2 regions of the Paraburkholderia phenazinium genome follow, and region 1 is predicted to be linked to the other one. Evidence: riboswitches for the same ligand, from Rfam matches in the RefSeq annotation. Region 1 holds a riboswitch; the other holds the start of a gene.

Region 1 (9,414 bases):
ACCCGGACTTCGTCATAAAGACCGCCGAGGGGCGCACGCACGAGATCAACACCTGCATCGCGTGCAACCAGGCCTGTCTCGATCACACGTTCCAGAACCGGCGCGCCACCTGTCTCGTCAATCCGCGCGCGGGACGCGAAACTGAACTGGTGTACCGGCCGCTCGCCAGTCAGGAGACGCCGCGGACGATTGCCGTGGTGGGTGCCGGGCCGGCCGGGCTATCGGCGGCGACGGTGGCCGCCTCGCGTGGCCACCGTGTGACGCTGTTCGATGCGAGCACAACCATCGGCGGACAGTTCAATCTCGCGATGCGTGTGCCGGGCAAGGAAGAGTTCAGCGAGACGATCCGCTATTTTCAGAGCCAGTTGCAGCGGTATAGCGTCGACGTGCGGCTCGCCACTCGCGTCGATGCCGCGCTGCTCGGCGCGGGCGGCTACCACGACGTGATCCTCGCCACAGGCATCGCTCCGCGCCGTCCGGCGATTCCCGGCATCGACGGGCCAAACGTCTTGACCTACGTCGAGGTGCTGCGCGGCGCGCCGGTAGGCCGCAGCGTCGCGGTAATCGGCGCCGGTGGGATTGGCTTCGACGTCAGCGAGTTCCTGCTGCATCATCCCGGCGAGCCGCTGCCGCAGCCGCGCGACGCGTGGCTCGAAGAATGGGGCGTCGATCTGGCCGTGCGCGAGCGCGGCGGTCTGAAAGCGCCGCTGCCTGCGCAACCGGTACGCGACATCTGGCTGTTGCAGCGCAAAGCCGGCAAGCTCGGTGCGGGGCTCGGCAAGACCTCGGGCTGGGTGCACCGGGCCACGCTAATGCGCAACGGTGTGCGGATGCTCGACGGCGTGTCGTATCTGGAGATCAGCGAACGCGGGTTGAAGATCGCTCGCGAAGGCACCGAGCAGTGGCTCGAGGTCGAGACGATCGTGATCTGCGCGGGGCAGGAATCCTTGCGCGATCTGCAGCCGGCCACGCCGCCTGCGGACGGCCCGCGGTATCACGTGATCGGCGGCGCGGCGCTGGCGAGCGAACTCGATGCCAAGCGGGCAATCCGCGAAGGGGCGGAGCTGGCGGCGCGTTTATAGTCAGGCAACGCGGGGGCGCGTTGCGGGCCTCTGCCTCTCACGCCAGACCGCGGCGCCGGTAATCGAACCAGAACGACAGACCGACACTCGCCAGGATCACCACCGTCGCAATCACCGTTGCGCCGGTCACCGGTTCGCCGAGCAGCAGCGCGCCAAGCGCGACCGCCACCACCGGGTTCACGTACATGCAACTGCTGGCGATGATCGGACTGGTATGCCGGATCAGATAGCCGTACGCGACATACGCGGCCATGGTGCCGACCAGCATCAGGTAGAAGAACGCCAGCAGCGGCAGGATGTGCAGTTCGGCCATGCGCTCGCCGGAGACCCACGCGACGATCGTCGACATCGCGCCACCCAGGCCGATCTGCAACGCGGTAGACATAAACAGGTCCGACGGCAGTTTCAGCCGTCCAGCCAGATGCGCGCCGCCTGCCCAGAAGAGCGCGCCACACAGAATTGCGAGACTCCCGCCGGCCGAGCCCGACGCGCCACCGCCCTGACTCAGGATCGCAATCCCCACGAGTCCGAGGCCCACGGCAAACCATTCGCCCCGCCCGATCTTGCGTCCCGCCACAGCGGCGATGACGGTAGCGAACAGCGGCACGGTAGCGACCATGACCGCGGCAGTGCCGGTGCCGACCGTGCGCATGCCGAAAGCCAGCATCCCGCTCGAGAGACCCACCAGCATCGTACCGACCAGCCCGGCGTTGCGAATCTCAGCGGTGTTTGGCCAGACCGGGTCACGACGCGCGGCGAAGACGAACAGGCCGATACCCGCAAACAGGTTGCGCAGGCCGGACAGAAGGAGCGGTGGGAATGATCCGAGCGCCACGTGCACGGCCAGATACGTGGAGCCCCACACGAGGTAGACGACGCTCAGCGCGAGCGCAATCCGGCCAGCATGAGACTGAGGCAGGCGAACGGCAAAACGGAGGGGAAAACGGCCAGGAGGTTGCAGCGACATGCGTTCAATCCACCCATGTCGTTCGAGGCGTTGTGCCCCCGCTGGGGACGCTGGGTCCAGATGGCGGGCGCCGCATCGTGGATGCGGCCTGGCAGGCAAGGCTCAAAGACATGGTGGTAGAACGGGCAGAAGTACTTGGGGACGGCAACGGCGGACAACCGCGGCACGCACCGCAGCATTATGCAGGAACGCGGTTGGGCGTCCATGAAAGAATCGTAAATTCTGTATCCGGAAAGCGGCTGGGCGTTCGTGCGAGCGACTGCCTGCCGAACAGACGCCGCGACGGCTAGAGCATGCGAGGTTTCAAGTCTCCGAAAATCAGGTGCGAGGTTCAGATCGAGGGTTACTCATGGCGAAGGCGTCGACCTCAATCGATCGCCGGCGGCCTCACTGACAGGCGGCCAGTTCCGTCACCTGCAACACCTCGCCGGTGGATGCGTTTTCGACGAAGGCCACGACGCCGAACCTGTCCGGCTGCGCCTGGCGGTCGGCGGCATCGGTGGCATCGAGCGCGATCTCACGGCGAATCTGCGCGCTGCCGCCCGCAAGCGGCACCGGACCGATCCATTGCCGCACGACGCGTTCGTGATGCAGCGTCGCGCCACTGTTTTCGCCGGCGCGCACTTGCGACGTCAGCGCGTTTTCATAGACGGCGACGTACGCGTTCAATGGATCGTGGACCGTGGCTTTGGACGTGAAGCGCGCGTCGACGCCGAAACCGTTCGTGCCCTGAGCAGGCGGCGCGAGTTCAAGCGCAACGTCTGCCTGCGCCGGCTCGGCGGTCACCTCGTGAACACGCTCATCGAAGCTCTCGGGCCGGGACCAGCTACGCAACTCACGCCCCGACACGAAGATTTCAGGCGTGTAAATCGTGTGGCCGCCGGCGAGATCGGTCAGCGTCTGCTGCCGTTCAGTGAAACGATGCTGGGAGAAGCGGTCGTTCCAGCCAAGGCTGTTCCAGTAGTCGACATGCAAGGCAAGCGGCACGACGCCTCGAGCGGCACCGCTGTCCTTCCACTGACCCAGCCAGTGATCCGCCGGCGGGCAGCTATTGCAACCCTCGCTGCTGTACAACTCGACCAGCGCGACACGGTGGGCCGGGCTGTGCGCCTTGCACATCGCATCGGCGGCCTGAGCGGCACCGCTCGTGGCTAGCGCGGCAAACAGCGCGATGGCACGCACCACCGGCGAGTCGGCAAAGCGGCGCGTGAGTGAACGCACGCGTACAGGCATAAGCGGATACGCGTGGGAACGCATAAGGGGATTCATGGCAGGCTCCATCTGGAAATCTGCACGTTAGTCGGCGAGCGTCGCCCGTTATGACAGCGCCTCTGAAATTTTATTGCGGGACTGGAGGACATGGCGTGGCTGACGATAAAGATCGGGCAACGCCACCTTTCATGCTGCGGCGCATCACCCCGCGCAGCCCAATAGAGATAAGCACGACAGGCTGTAAGCCGGCCACCATTCGGGCCACACCGATTTCGAGACCGGTTGCCAAGCACTGCGCCGGCGGTGTATCGTGTGCGCTGCTAACGCGGGGGTCCTGCGTCGCACGGAGGTTGGAGGTCCGTGTTGCGTGGGTGAGAAATACCCTTTGAACCTGATCTGGATAATGCCAGCGCAGGGAAGCGTACGGAATTCGTAGCGCAGCACCGCCTCATCCTCTGGCGAATTCCGACAACTTCCATCTCGTCTCCTGCTTAGCGGCCCCACATAGAGCTTTGCATGGAGAAATGCATGAACGCCAATCCGAAGTTCCTTTCCGCCGACGCTCACGTCGATGCGGCCGCTGTCGCCCCGCTGCCGAATTCCCGCAAGATCTACGTCACTGGCTCACGCGACGATATCCGCGTGCCGATGCGCGAAATCAGCCAGTCGGATACACCGGACAGCTTCGGCGGCGAGAAGAATCCCCCGGTCTTCGTCTACGACACGTCGGGCCCCTACTCCGATCCGGATGCCACGATCGATATCCGCGCGGGTCTGCCGGCTTTGCGTCAACGCTGGATCGAAGAACGCGGCGACACCGAAGCGCTAAGCGGTCTGTCGAGCGACTTCAGCCGCGAACGCGCCGCCGATACGGCCACCGCCGATCTGCGCTTCCAGGGCCTGCATCGCACGCCGCGCCGCGCCAAAGCCGGCGCCAACGTTTCGCAGATGCACTACGCGCGCAAAGGCATCATCACGCCGGAAATGGAGTACATCGCGATCCGCGAAAACCAGCAGCGCGCGGCGTATCTTGAGTCGCTCAAGACGAGCGGTCCGAACGGCGAAAAGCTCGCGGCGATGATGGGCCGTCAGCATCCGGGCCAGGCATTCGGCGCGAGTGCCTTCGGTCCGAACGGTCTCACCGAAATCACGCCGGAATTCGTGCGCGACGAAGTGGCCCGCGGCCGCGCGATCATCCCGAACAACATCAATCACCCCGAAAGCGAGCCGATGATCATCGGCCGTAACTTCCTCGTGAAGGTCAACGCGAACATCGGCAACTCGGCGGTGACCTCGTCGATCGGCGAAGAAGTCGACAAGATGACGTGGGCGATCCGCTGGGGCGGCGACACGGTGATGGATCTCTCCACCGGCAAGCACATCCACGAAACGCGCGAGTGGATCATCCGCAATTCGCCGGTGCCGATCGGCACGGTGCCGATCTACCAGGCGCTGGAAAAGGTCAACGGCAAGGCCGAAGACCTGACGTGGGAAATCTTCCGCGACACGCTGATCGAACAGGCGGAGCAAGGCGTCGATTACTTCACGATCCACGCCGGCGTGCGTCTTCAATACGTGCCGCTCACGGCGAAGCGCATGACGGGTATCGTCTCGCGCGGCGGCTCGATCATGGCGAAGTGGTGTCTCGCGCATCACAAGGAAAGCTTCCTGTACGAGCACTTCGAAGACATCTGCGAAATCATGAAGGCCTATGACGTGGCCTTCTCGCTCGGCGACGGCCTGCGTCCCGGCTCGATCTACGACGCCAACGACGAAGCGCAACTTGGCGAACTGAAGACGCTCGGCGAGCTCACGCAGATCGCGTGGAAGCACGACGTGCAGACGATGATCGAAGGCCCGGGCCACGTGCCGATGCAACTGATCAAGGAGAACATGGACCTGCAACTGGAATGGTGTGACGAAGCGCCGTTCTACACGCTGGGACCGTTGACCACCGACATCGCCCCGGGCTACGACCACATCACGTCAGGCATCGGTGCTGCGATGATCGGCTGGTTCGGCACGGCGATGCTCTGCTACGTAACGCCGAAGGAACACCTGGGTCTGCCGAACAAGGACGACGTCAAGACCGGCATCATCACGTACAAGCTCGCGGCCCATGCGGCGGATCTGGCGAAGGGTCACCCGGGCGCGCAGGTGCGTGACAACGCGCTGTCGAAAGCGCGCTTCGAATTCCGTTGGGAAGACCAGTTCAACCTCGGTCTCGATCCGGACAAGGCGCGTGAATTCCACGACGAAACGCTGCCGAAGGACTCGGCCAAGGTCGCGCACTTCTGCTCGATGTGTGGCCCGCACTTCTGCTCGATGAAGATCACGCAGGACGTGCGCGAGTTCGCCGCGCAGCAAGGTGTGACCGACGACGAAGCCTTGAAGAAAGGCATGGAAGTGAAGTCGATCGAGTTCATGAAAAAGGGCGCCGAGATTTATCAGCGGCAGTGAGGCCGGTGGGTGGCGCCGGCAGGATGCGCCACCTCGCTTCTCGTGCAACTCAAGGGCTCGCCGCTGGCGGGCCCTTTTCTTTTGCGGGCACGGTTCGAAGCGACCCGAATGCGCGCCAATCCCGACAAGCCCTTACCCAGGACACATCCGGCACGGCACTGAAATAAGCGGTAACCTGTTTGCAACCTGACCCGAATCGCTCAGGGGTATTCTGAGTGGAAGATGCCGGTTTGCAACCTCTCGAACATTAACCATCGCGGCATCGAGCTGCATCAGGAGCATGCCATGAGTCCACTTTCGGCTATCACCCGTCTTGGCGCCGCGGCTGCCGCGCTCGCCCTCGCGGGCTGTTACTACCCCTACGGCTACTATCCCTACGGCGCGAACGGCTACTACCCAACCACGGGTTCCTCGCAGACGTCCGTGGCGGTGAATGCGAACGGCGAGCCCGTTGGCGCGCTGAACCAGCACAACCCGATCCCCGCGCCGCCACCGCCGTCGGTGACGGCTTCGGGTAGCTATGTAGTGCCGTCACCGGCGGCGACCGCGGCTAGCCAGCAGATCTATACGCCGGCTCCGGATGTCGGGCCGGCCTATTCCGCGTATCCCTATGCGGCTTATCCGTATGCGGCCCCGGCCTATCCGTACTACGGATATGGCTACGGTTATGGTTACCCGTATTGGGGACCATCGGTATCGGTCGGTTTTGCCGGCTTCTGGGGCGGCGGCTGTTGCTGGGGTGGCGGCTGGCACGGCGGTGGCTGGCACGGCGGCGGTTGGCATGGCGGTGGCGGAGGCCATTGGCACTGAGCCGATGAACCAATGAGCCACGTCGGAATACACACCCAGCATCACCTCTTTTCCCGGCCTGTGACAGACCCAATCTGACCGCCAGGTCAGGCCCGCGCCAGGTGCCAGCCACCTGCGCGCCATCTATGCCCACTGCCGTCCATACGCCGCTGGTTTCCCCGTCTTGACTGCGCCAGCGCGCGCTCTATCCTGATGCTGCCGCATGCATTATCTGTTTAAATAGAGAACACGGTGCTGTCCCACACGCAGCCATACCGTCATCCGTTCTGCCACATTCGACGCGTCACATAACATGCAGCGGGTCGCGTCGACTCGAACAACAACGAAGGAGACGTGATGTTTCACCAACTGTTGACCCCGATTGGCAATTCGCTATTCCCGTCGTTCATCGTCGCTGCACTACCTATCCTCGTGGTCCTCGTGCTGCTTGGCTGGGCCCGGCGCCCGGCATGGCAGGCGTCGCTCGCCGGACTGATCGTCGGGCTGCTGGTGGCGATCTTCGGCTGGCAATTTCCGGTCGGGCTTGCCATCAACACGGTCGTCGCCGGCGCGGTCTTCGCGCTCTGGCCGATCATGTGGATCGTCGTCGCGGCGATCCTGCTCTACAACATCGCGCAACGCTCGGGACGCTTCGCCGCGTTCCGCATGTGGATGATCGACAATCTGCCGAACGACCGCCGTATCGTGCTCGTCGTGATCGGCTTCTCGTTCGGCGCGCTGCTCGAAGGCATCTCCGGCTTCGGCACACCGGTCGCGATCACCAGCTCACTGCTGATCCTGCTCGGCTTCCCGACACTCGAAGCCCTGACCTTCACGCTGATCTTCGATACCGCGCCGGTCGCCTTCGGCGCGCTCGGCGTGCCGGTCACCGTGCTCGCCGCGGTCACGCACCTGCCGGCCAACAGCCTCGCCCAGATGATCGGCCGCCAGTTGCCGTTCTTCGCGTTCCTGCTGCCGTTCTATGTGATCGCCGTGTATGCGGGCTTTCGTAACATGCTGCGCATCTGGCCGGTGCTGCTGGTGGCCGGCGGCAGCTTCGCCGTCACCCAGTTCATCTCCTCGAACTACGTCAACTACAGCCTGACCGACGTGCTCTCCTCGCTGGTTTCGCTGATCGTGACGGTGTCGTTCCTGAAGTTCTGGAAGCCTGCCCCGGATCCGAAGTTCGCCGTCAACGTCGATCGCATCAACGAAGTGCGCGACAGCAAGATCAGCGGCGCGCAGGGCTGGTATCCGTGGATCATTGTGTCAGTGGTCGTGATCGTCTGGACGATCGCCAAGGTCTTCACGATCGGCGACGTCAAGGTGCCGTGGCCCGGTCTCGACAAGGCGGTCTACATCACGCTGTATCACACGGCGTATGGGGCCATCTGGGACTTCCAGCCGCTCGCCACCGGCACGGCCATCCTGGTTGCCGCGATCATCACGGCGTTGCTGGTGAAGCTCTCGCTGGCCGAGTTCGGCCGCGCCATCGTCGACACCTGGGTGCAGACGCGCATCGCCATTCTGACGGTAGCGACCATCGTCGGGCTCGCCTATCTGATGAACTACTCGGGGCTCACCTACACGCTCGGTCTCGGTGTCGCGTCGGTGGGGGCATTCTTCCCGCTGGTGTCGGCGTTCCTCGGTTGGGTTGCCGTCTTCCTCTCGGGCAGCGACACGTCAGGCAATGCGCTGTTCGGTAATCTCCAGGTGGTGGCTGCCAACCAGCTCAACCTGAACCCGATCCTGATGGCAGCGACGAACTCGTCGGGCGGTGTGATGGGCAAGATGATCTCGCCGCAAAACATCTCCACCGGCGTTGCCACCACCGAACTCAAAGGCAAGGAAGGTGTGGTGTTCGCCAAGACGTTCAAGCACTCGCTGATTCTCACGATCGTGCTTGGCATCATCGTGTGGCTGCAGCAGAACTATCTGCAGTGGATGATCCCGCACTGAGCGAGCGCACAGCCGGAGGCATGACGGCGGGCACGCTTGGAGGGCGTGCCCGTTTTTTTTGCCTCGGCTTTCCGTCAATTTTCCTCACATAGCCGTGAGAATTGCTCGTTTTACGCAAACGAGCGCGCCGCCTACCCTATCCCCGTCGAAGAAGCCGGTCGGCAAGAAGATCTTGCTGTTTCATTCCAGCGTGAAATATCCGCGCGTTCACGCGGGTACCATCACTTCGCGTCTCGACTCAACCGCGCGAGACGCGCCTCAAATGAACTCCAGAAATCTGCTCCAGCTCATCATCCTCGCCGCTCTATGGGGAGCGTCGTTCCTTTTCATCCGGGTCGGCGTGACCGACTTCGGGGTCGCCCCGCTGATGGCCCTGCGGGTCGGCATCGGCGCACTGTCTCTCGCGATCGTGCTAATCGTGCGACGTCCACTGCGCGAGTCGCTCGCCACGCTGCGCAGCCGGGCCGTGCCGCTGGTGATAGTCGGCATTCTCAATTCGGCGGCGCCTTTCTGCCTGTTCGCGTATGCGGAGTTGACGCTGTCGGCGGGCGTCACCTCGGTGATCAACGCCAGCACGCCGCTATGGGGCGCGCTCGTGGCCTTCCTCTGGTTAAAGGACCGCCTGAGCGCGTTGCGCAGCCTCGGTCTCGTAGTCGGTTTCCTCGGCGTGTTGATGCTGGTGTGGGATCAGATTGTCTCGCCCCACGGCGGCAGCGCGACGCCATTGACAACCGCGCTCGCTGCGGCCGCCGCACTCGGCGCGACGCTGCTGTACGGCATTGCCGCCAACTATGCCAAACGGCACCTGAGCGGCGTCGACGCGCTCACCGTCGCCACCGGCACGATGACCGGCGCCACCGTGGTTTTGCTGCCGCTGGCGATGATCTACTGGCCCGCCGCGCCGATCTCGCTGAACGCGTGGGGAGCGGTTATCGCACTGGGCGT
Region 2 (9,414 bases), 1.8 Mb from region 1:
GTCCAGGCGCAGCCGTTCAGCCCGACGCATAACACGGCGGCGGTCGCCGCCCATACGCATGACCGCCGCCCAGTGGACCATGACAGTCTGGCGGTCCGGCGAGGAAGCGGAAATAGCGGTGGGCGCGAGCCGTTCACGATGCGATACCTTGACGTGTCGGGTTGAAACGCGGGGGCGGCACGCTTAGCGTGCGACCCGCAGGCGCAACTCGTTGGACCCCTGCACGCTAGCCGTCACGTCGATGCGGCGCAGGCCGGCTGTCACGACGAAATGCTGGCGAGTCGGTGTGTTGAGGTCGTGCACGACGTTGGGAAAGCACGCGGCGATGTCCGCGCCGAGTTCTTCGAGCGGGTCCGTGACCACGCCGTCGGCTTGCCAGTGCGCGCGCCAGTGGCAATCGTAGCTGTGGCCGCTGGCGTGGCAGTCGCCGGCGCTGTCCACACCCGGCAGTTGTGCGGCGGGTTGGTCGTGGAGTTGCCGGAAGTCGGTGGCGGCGACGATGTGCGTCAGCGCCGGACAGACGTTGGCCGGCTCGGCGACCTGGGTCAACTGCGCGGCCTGAGCGCCGAGCGACAGCAACAGGGCTGCCGCACCGACCGGGATGGCGGGACGGGCGAGCGGCGAACGGCTCATCCGCGTGAATCGTTGGGTCAGGTGACGAAGACGGCGATCGAATGACATGAGCGGGAAGTCCGATAACGGTGAGTGGCGTGCGGCACCGGAGGGGGACCGGCCCGCACGACTATCCTCGCCGCAGCACGGCACTTTCAAAGCACGGAACAACCTGAGCGCTTCGCAAATGCTTTCGAACTGTTCTCGCGTATTTCAGAATGTTGCAGGGCGCGCCGATGCCGCAGTCGGCATCGGTGATGGGCGTTAAGTGTTCAATCGCGACCCGGTCTAACGCGACGCGGTCAATCGCGACCCGGTCAATCGCGACCCGGTCAAGTGACGCGTTGCCTAAGCGGCGACGGGTTCGCCCGCTCGCTCGACATCGAGCGTTTCTTCGTGGAACGCCGCGAGCGATTCACGGTGCGCGACGCTGACGATGGCGGCCTTCGGCAGACGCTCCGTGAAGAGATGGTAGAGCCGCGCTTCGTTGGCCGCGTCGAGCGCGCTGGTTGCCTCGTCGAGGAACAGGTAGTCGGGCTTGTGCAGCAGCACGCGCGCTGCTGCGAGACGCTGCTGTTCGCCCGGCGACATGATGCGGGCCCAGTGTCCCGATTCGTCGAGGCGGCCCACATAGTCGTCGAGGTGGCAGGTGCGCAGCGCTTCGCGGCATTCGTCGTCGGTGTAGGTCTCGGCGGAGGACGGATAGGTGAGCGCCGCTTTCAACGTGCCGATCGGCATATAGCTCTGCTGCGGGATGAACATCATGCGCGCATTGACCGGTGCATCGATCGAGCCGTCGCCGAATGGCCACAGTCCGGCAAGCGCACGCATCAAGGTGCTCTTGCCGGAACCCGACGGACCTCGCACGAGCCAGCGCGAACCGGGGTTAATCGTGATATTGCGGATCTGTGAGAGCGGGGTGCCGTTCGGCAACGCCAGCGAGAGGCCATCCGTGCTGAGCTTTTCTTCGTCAATGTAGTGGAGATTGATACCACCATGCGCGGTAGCCGGTGAGACGGACTCTTTCAGATGCGATGCACGCACAACACGTTTGAATTCGCGCAGACGATTTACCGTAGCACGCCAATCGACGAGGCTGCCGTAACTATTGATGAACCACGAAAATGAATCGCTGACAGTGCCGAACGAGTTCTGGATCTGCATCAGCACGCCGAACGTGAATGCGCCGGCGAAGTAACGGGGTGATGCGACGACGAGCGGGAAGATAATTGCAACCTGGCCGTAGAAGCTCAGCACGAAGCTCAGGCGTTTCGTGTATTTCATCACGCGCCACCAGTTGTCGCGAATGCGCTGGAACACATTGCCCGCAGTGGCCCTTTCGGTCGCCTCGCCATCGTAGAAGGCGATCTGTTCGGCGTTTTCGCGTACGCGGATCAGCCCAAAGCGGAAATCCGCCTCGACCTTTTGCTGCTGGTAGGTGATCGAAACCAGCGGGTGACCGAGCTTGTGGATCAGGTAGGAACCGCCGAGCGCGTAGAGCGCCGCGACCCACACCATGTAGCCTGGAATGACGATCGGAACGCCGCCGAGCGTCACGTTCAACGCGCCTGCCAGTCCCCAAAGAATAGTGACAAACGAAATCAGTGTGACGACGGTGGACAGGAAATCGAGCGACAGAGCCAGCGTGTTCGTTGCGAACGACTGAAGGTCATCGCTGATACGCTGGTCCGGGTTGTCGGCGAGCCGGTCGCGCTCGATGCGGTAGAACGCGCCGTCGCCGAGCCACTCTTCCAGGTAGCGGTGGGTAAGCCACTGACGCCAGCGGAACCCTAGCATCTGCCGCAGATAGCGGCCGTACACGAACAGGATGATCATCGCGAACACGATGACCGTGAACACCATCATCAGGTGCGGAAAGTCGTGGACGTTCTTGGCTTGCAGCGCATTGTAGAACTCACCGTTCCAGGTGTTGAACTTGACGCTCAACCAGACATTGGCAAGGTTGATCGCAATGATCGTGACGAGCAGCCCCCACGCGATCTTCCATTCCTCAGAGACCCAGTAGGGCTTGATCAGACTCCACGCGGAGACCTTGTCGTCCGGCTCGAGCGGGCTGGCAGGGGAAGTATTGGGTGTCATGACCATCCTGAAGAAATACTGGCTCATCTTGGACCGACCCGCTGCAAGCAAGCCTAGACCGGCTTGCCTATAGTGGATCGGTGCCACAGCGGAATTGCAAATAGCGGCCCGGGCCTCGAACCCGTCGTACGACCGCCCGATTCTGCCGCCGGCGGCTTAAGCGAAAATTAATCACCTGAGGCACTGGACCGCGGCCTCGCGCGACCGGCGTATGGTTGTCGCGTTTGACGCGAGAGCCCGCGACAACGGCGCAGACTCCATCGCCGCATTGTGCCAGAGGCTCCGAGCGAGACTACATGAATCGCCCAGGCCCGACGGTCTGCCCGCCCGTGATCGCAGCCGCTCCATCGCCCCCGGTTTGCGGCCGCCGCGCCTTTTATGGTCTAATGACTCTCGACGAAACAGGGGTGCTTTGCGCGCGGGCCGCACGCCGCAGCAAGGCTGAGAGAGACCCTTTGCACCCGATCCGGGTAATACCGGCGCGGGAAGTTTCCGGAAGTTGGCTTTTCTTCCATTCCCCGCCGGGCAGCGTCCGTCACTGGATGCGCATTTTGTCCGGCCGGCCTCGCCCGCCGGTTTCGTCCTTGGGTACGTGCGCCTGTTGCCGTACGGAAAGGATACGATGACCGCTTATTCTTCAGTCTATTGCTTCGTTTGCCCCGTGACGCTCAAGGCCGCTCTGCGCGCGCCGGCAGGACGGCAATGAACGCGCTCGATCGCTCGCAACCGGATTTCGCCATCATCGGCGGCGGACTGTGCGGCCGGCTGGTCGCGTGGCGCCTCGCCGGTGCGGGACACCGCGTGGCGCTTTACGAGCGCGGCGATGCCGCCGGTTCGCAAGCCGCCGCGTGGGTGGCGGCCGCGATGCTCGCGCCGCTCGCCGAAGCGGCCAGCGCCGAATTGCTGATCACGCGCCTCGGCGCCGCCTCGCTCGATAGCTGGCCGCAAGTACTGGCCGAACTGCCCATACCGGTGTTCTTTCAACGCAATGGGACGCTGGTGGTCTGGCATCACGCCGATCGCACCGAAGCGCCGCTGTTCGAACGCCGGGTGCGCTCGAACGCGCCCGCCGATCTGCTGGATGGCGGCTTCGTCACGCTCTCGGGTGCGCAACTCGGCGCGACCGAGCCCGCGCTGGCCGGCCGTTTCGCGCAAGGCTGGCTGCTGCCGCATGAGGGACAACTCGATAATCGCCAGGTGTTGAGCGCGCTCGCCGCAGGCCTCGCCGAGCGGCGCGTCGAAACGCACTGGAACACGCCCGTGGACGATGGCGCGTTACCGTCCGCCCGCGTGACGATCGATTGCCGCGGCCTCGGTGCCAAGACTGTTTTGCCGACTTTGCGCGGCATTCGTGGCGAGGTTGCTCGCGTCCACGCGCCTCGGATCAAGCTCACGCGCCCGGTGCGTCTGCTGCATCCGCGCTATCCGCTGTATATCGCGCCGAAGCAGGACGATCTTTACGTGATCGGCGCAACCGAAGTGGAAGGCGAGGACATGTCGCCCGTCAGCGTGCGTTCCGCGCTGGAATTGCTGAGTGCCGCGTTCTCGGTCCACCCCGGCTTCGGCGAGGCGCGCATCCTCGAATTGAACTCGCAGTGCCGCCCGACCTTGCCGGACCACCGTCCGGCACTGGTCTGGGATGGCGCGCAGACCTTGCGCGTGAACGGCCTGTACCGGCACGGCTATATGATCGTGCCCGAAGTCGCGGACGAAGCCGTTCGCTTTGCCGCTGCGCTGCTCGACGGACGCATCGGCGATGCCGACGCTTTCGACGACTGGCGGCGCGACGCGCGCTGGAGCGAGCTGTTCCAGCTTGCCCGGCTCGATCCGCAGAACCGCTCGCAGGTGCCGGCATGAGCGTTGCGACCATTGCCACATGGGCTGCCGCGCCGGCTGCCTACGCTATCGATTGAAACGTATCTGAACACCATGGACATTCATATCAATCAGAAGCCGTTGTCGCTGCCCGAGGGGGCGACCGTCGCCGACGCGCTCGCCGCTTTCGGCGCGCGTCCGCCGTTCGCGGTTGCGCTGAACGGCGACTTTGTGGCCCGTACCCAGCACGCCGCGCGCGCGCTGCAAGCGGGTGACAAGCTCGACGTCGTGCAACCGGTCGCCGGCGGCTAAAAACGGTGATTACCCGCGACCACGTAGCCGAACAGCCAGGTCGCCGGGTATCGCCAGAGACAAGGATTTCCAGATGACTTCTCCCATTCCCGCCGACGCGCTCACGCTGTACGGCGAAACCTTCGCCAGCCGGGTGTTGCTCGGCACGTCACGCTATCCGTCGCTGCAGTCGCTGTCCGACTCGATCGATGCGGCGAAGCCTGGCATGATCACCGTCGCGCTGCGCCGGCAGATGAACGAAGGCGGTGCCGAAGCCGGCTTCTTCGATCTGCTCAAGCGCCACGGCGTGCCGCTATTGCCCAACACGGCCGGCTGCCAGAGCGTCGGCGAGGCGGTCACGACCGCCCACATGGCGCGTGAAGTCTTCGAAACCGACTGGATCAAGCTCGAACTGATCGGCGACGACTACACGTTGCAGCCCGATCCGGTCGGTCTGATCGAGGCGGCTGCGCGGCTCGTCAAAGACGGTTTCAAGGTGCTGCCGTACTGCACGGAAGATCTGGTGATCGGACGGCGTCTGCTCGACGCCGGCTGCGAGGCGTTGATGCCGTGGGGCGCGCCGATCGGCACCGGCAAGGGCGTGATCAATCCATACGGTCTGCGGGTGCTGCGTGACCGGTTGCCGGACGTGCCGCTGATCGTCGATGCGGGGCTCGGCGTCCCGTCGCACGCCGCGCAGGTGATGGAGTGGGGCTTCGACGGCGTGCTGCTGAATACGGCGGTGTCGCAGGCGACCCATCCCGAAGCGATGGCCCGCGCGTTCGCGCTGGGCGTCGAGGCGGGCCGCCAGGCGTACCTTGCCGGGCCGATGGCTGAACGCGAAACGGCCCATGCGAGCACGCCGGTGGTCGGTATGCCGTTCTGGCATCAGGATGGGAGTTCGACATGAGTCAGACCACGCCGCAAACGAACTCGCAGACGGACATGCAAACGAATCCGCTCGCCGGCCGCGACGTCTTCTGGCCGCCCGCCGACGAACTGAGCGAAGCCGCCGAGCGCATTCGCGCGACGCTCGGCGATTGGCCGCCGACTCACGCGCCATGGCGGATTTGCCTTACCGCGCCTGACGACGCTAACGGCGGCGATCTGATCGTCATCGCCGACGCCCAGCAGCACGGCGAGCAGGTGGCGCGCTGGCAAGTGCAGGGCGCGGGTGTGATCGAAGCCGCCGCGGGCCGGGCGACGCTGCATCTGGGTGGCGAGCGTTATCCGCTGGAAGGCCATCTCGCCGAAGACTGGATTCCCGCGCTGGCGGCGTTTCTGGATTGCGGTTTTGATCCGCACGACGCACTGGTGCTGGCGCTCGCCTGGCGCGACGGCGACGAAACCACCGCCGCCGACGCATGGCCGTGCGACCTGTCGCGCTTCCCGCGCGTCCTCGGATTGCCCGCTGCACCCGAGCAGCCGTTCGCACGCTGCCCGGATCGCCTCGGCCTCTATCCCGTGCTGCCAACCGCCGAGTGGGTCGAGCGGGTGGTCGGCTACGGTGTGAAGACGGTCCAGCTGCGCCGCAAAACTGCCGAGCCGGCCGAACTGGCGCAGGAAATCGCGCGCTGCGTCGCGGCGGGCCGCAAGCATGACGCTCAGGTGTTCATCAACGATCACTGGCAGGCCGCGCTCGAAGCCGGCGCGTACGGCGTCCATCTCGGTCAGGAAGACCTGCATCTTGCCGACCTCGGCAGTCTCGCCGCCGCGGGCGTGCGCCTTGGCCTGTCGACGCACGGCTACTACGAGATGCTGATCGCGCTGCACTTCCGGCCGAGTTACATCGCGCTCGGCGCGGTGTTCCCGACCACCACCAAAGTGATGCCGACCGCGCCGCAAGGTCTGAGGCGTCTCGCCCGCTACGTACGCCTGCTCGATGGCGTGGTGCCGCTCGTCGCGATTGGCGGAATCGACCAGCAGGTGCTGCCGCAAGTACTGGCGACCGGCGTCGGCTGCGCCGCCGTGGTGCGGGCTGTCACGGAGGCTGCGGACCCTGCTGTTGCGGTTTCTGCAATGCTCCAAGGGTTTACGCCATAATCGCGTGGTCCCCTGTTTATCGGGGACCGGGCGCGTCACGGCAACTTTTGCACGATGGCCCTATAATTCGCCGTTCCGTGCAAAAGGATTGTCAGCCTCGTGCCTTCCACCTCCGAGACCCTTCTCGAGCTTCGTGACGTCGACTTCGGTTACGGCGACCGGCTCGTCCTGTCGAACCTGAACCTGCGCTTCCAGCGCGGTCAGGTCGTGGCGGTCATGGGCGGCTCGGGATGCGGCAAGACCACCGTGCTGCGGCTGATCGGCGGCCTCGTGCGTGCATTGCGCGGACAGATCCTGTTCCACGGCCAGGACGTCGGCGCGCAAACGCGCGACGGCCTGTACGCATTGCGCCGCAAGATGGGCATGCTGTTTCAGTTCGGCGCCTTGTTCACCGACATGTCCGTGTTCGAAAACGTCGCCTTCACGCTGCGTGAGCACACGGACCTGCCGGAAGAACTGATCCGCGACCTGGTGCTGATGAAGCTCAACGCCGTCGGCTTGCGCGGCGCGCGCGATCTGTCGCCGTCCGAGATCTCCGGCGGCATGGCGCGGCGCGTGGCGCTGGCCCGGGCTATCGCGCTCGACCCCGAACTGATGATGTACGACGAGCCGTTCGCCGGCCTGGACCCCATTTCGCTTGGCATCACGGCAAACCTGATTCGCACGCTGAATCAGGCGCTCGGCGCGACCTCGATTCTGGTGACGCACGATGTGCCGGAATCGTTCGCGATTGCCGACTACGTGTATTTCCTCGCCAACGGCGGCGTTCACGCCGAGGGCACGCCTGACCAGTTGCGGGCCTCGACCGATCCCACCGTGCGCCAGTTCATCGACGGCGCGCCGGACGGTCCGTTCAAATTCCACTATCCCAGCAACACGCCGCTTGCGGCAGATTTCGGCATCGGCGGGGGACAGGCATGATCAGTGCGATCGGACGTTCGGTGCTCGGCGGCCTCGAGACCGCCGGCTACGCCACGCGGCTCTTCTTCCGTCTGGTGCTCGAATTTTTCCCGTTGTTGCGCCGTCCGCGTCTTGTCACGAAGCAGATCCACTTCGTGGGCAATTATTCGCTCGTGATCATCGCGGTGTCGGGCCTGTTCGTCGGCTTCGTGCTCGGCTTGCAGGGCTATAACACGCTGAACCGCTATGGTTCCGAGCAGGCGCTCGGGCTGCTGGTCGCGCTGTCGCTCGTGCGCGAGCTGGGGCCGGTGGTCACGGCGCTGCTGTTCGCGGGGCGCGCCGGCACGTCGCTCACGGCCGAAATCGGTCTGATGAAAGCCGGCGAGCAATTGACGGCCATGGAAATGATGGCGGTCGATCCGATCAAGGTCGTGGTCGCGCCGCGCCTGTGGGCGGGCATTATCTCGATGCCGATTCTTGCGGCCATCTTCAGCGCGGTCGGGATCGGCGGCGGCTATGTGGTGGGCGTGCTGATGATCGGGGTCGATGCCGGCTCTTTCTGGTCGCAGATGCAGGGCGGCGTCGACGTGTGGGCTGACGTCGGTAACGGGGTGATCAAGAGTATTGTGTTCGGCTTTGCGGTGACGTTCATCGCGCTTTTCCAGGGTTACGAAGCCAAACCGACCCCGGAAGGCGTGTCACGTGCGACGACCAAGACGGTCGTGTACGGTTCGCTTGCTGTGCTGGGCCTCGATTTCCTGCTGACTGCATTGATGTTCAGCTAAAACCACGCGACGCGCTTTCTGCCGCGGGCATCAGCTTGCCCGCGCCGCGGGGTCGGCGTGGCCGGCGCGATGGATTCTCTTTGGGATGACGATGAAAAAGACTGCTCTCGACTTCTGGGTCGGCCTGTTTGTGGTGCTGGGTTTCGTAGCGCTGCTGTTCCTGGCGTTGAAGGCCGGCAACATGAGCTCGTTGTCGTTTCAGGCAACCTACCCGGTCAAACTCAAGTTCGACAATATCGGCGGACTGAAGGCGCGCGCGCCGGTGAAGAGTGCGGGCGTGACGGTCGGCCGCGTCGACTCGATCAACTTCGACACGAATTCGTATCAAGCTTTGGTCACAATCGATCTCGACAAGCAATACCAGTTTCCGAAGGACACCTCCGCCAAGATCCTGACTTCTGGCCTGCTCGGTGAGCAGTACATCGGTCTCGAACCGGGTGGCGATAGCGAGATGTTGAAGGCAGGCGACACGATCTCGATGACGCAGTCGGCCATCGTGCTCGAAAACCTGATTGGACAATTCCTCTATAGCAAGGCGGCAGACTCAGGCGCTGCCAAGCCGGGCGCACCCGCTGCAGCCCCCGCACCGGCGGCACCGGCGCCGGCTGTGCCCGCTTCGGGCGCGTCGGGTCAATAAGGAGAACAAGAATGCAGACCATGCGCGTCCGTATCACCACGCTGGCGTTCGGCGCGGCGCTGCTCGCCGGCTGTGCGACGGTCCAGACTCCGACCAAGGGCGATCCGCTCGAGGGCGTGAACCGTACGATCTTCAAGTTCAACGACAAGATCGACCAGTACGCGCTGAAGCCTGTTGCGAAGGGCTATGTGTACATCACACCGCAGCCGGTGCGCGACAGCGTGACGAACT

What was found. Region 1 has a riboswitch for thiamine pyrophosphate ahead of thiC (phosphomethylpyrimidine synthase ThiC). Riboswitches for the same ligand answer to the same signal wherever they lie in the genome.
Region 2: another riboswitch for thiamine pyrophosphate. It lies ahead of BUS06_RS01380 (FAD-dependent oxidoreductase); the one in region 1 lies ahead of thiC (phosphomethylpyrimidine synthase ThiC).

Annotation. Positions count from the first base shown of each region.
Region 1 covers NZ_FSRM01000001.1:2,074,539-2,083,952, reverse strand. The annotation lists gene BUS06_RS09675 (NADPH-dependent 2,4-dienoyl-CoA reductase) at 1-1,082, shown strand, start outside; gene BUS06_RS09670 (EamA family transporter) at 1,120-2,049, opposite strand; gene BUS06_RS09665 (DUF1223 domain-containing protein) at 2,437-3,282, opposite strand; TPP riboswitch at 3,579-3,697, shown strand; gene thiC (phosphomethylpyrimidine synthase ThiC) at 3,790-5,721, shown strand; gene BUS06_RS09655 (hypothetical protein) at 6,007-6,531, shown strand; gene BUS06_RS09650 (L-lactate permease) at 6,868-8,469, shown strand; gene BUS06_RS09645 (DMT family transporter) at 8,732-9,414, shown strand, end outside.
Region 2 covers NZ_FSRM01000001.1:276,206-285,619, reverse strand. The annotation lists gene BUS06_RS01395 (hypothetical protein) at 1-35, opposite strand, end outside; gene BUS06_RS01390 (hypothetical protein) at 184-681, opposite strand; gene BUS06_RS01385 (ABC transporter ATP-binding protein/permease) at 961-2,712, opposite strand; TPP riboswitch at 3,106-3,217, shown strand; gene BUS06_RS01380 (FAD-dependent oxidoreductase) at 3,415-4,569, shown strand; gene thiS (sulfur carrier protein ThiS) at 4,642-4,839, shown strand; gene BUS06_RS01370 (thiazole synthase) at 4,913-5,728, shown strand; gene thiE (thiamine phosphate synthase) at 5,725-6,861, shown strand; gene BUS06_RS01360 (ABC transporter ATP-binding protein) at 6,961-7,782, shown strand; gene mlaE (lipid asymmetry maintenance ABC transporter permease subunit MlaE) at 7,779-8,546, shown strand; gene mlaD (outer membrane lipid asymmetry maintenance protein MlaD) at 8,638-9,183, shown strand; gene BUS06_RS01345 (MlaA family lipoprotein) at 9,195-9,414, shown strand, end outside.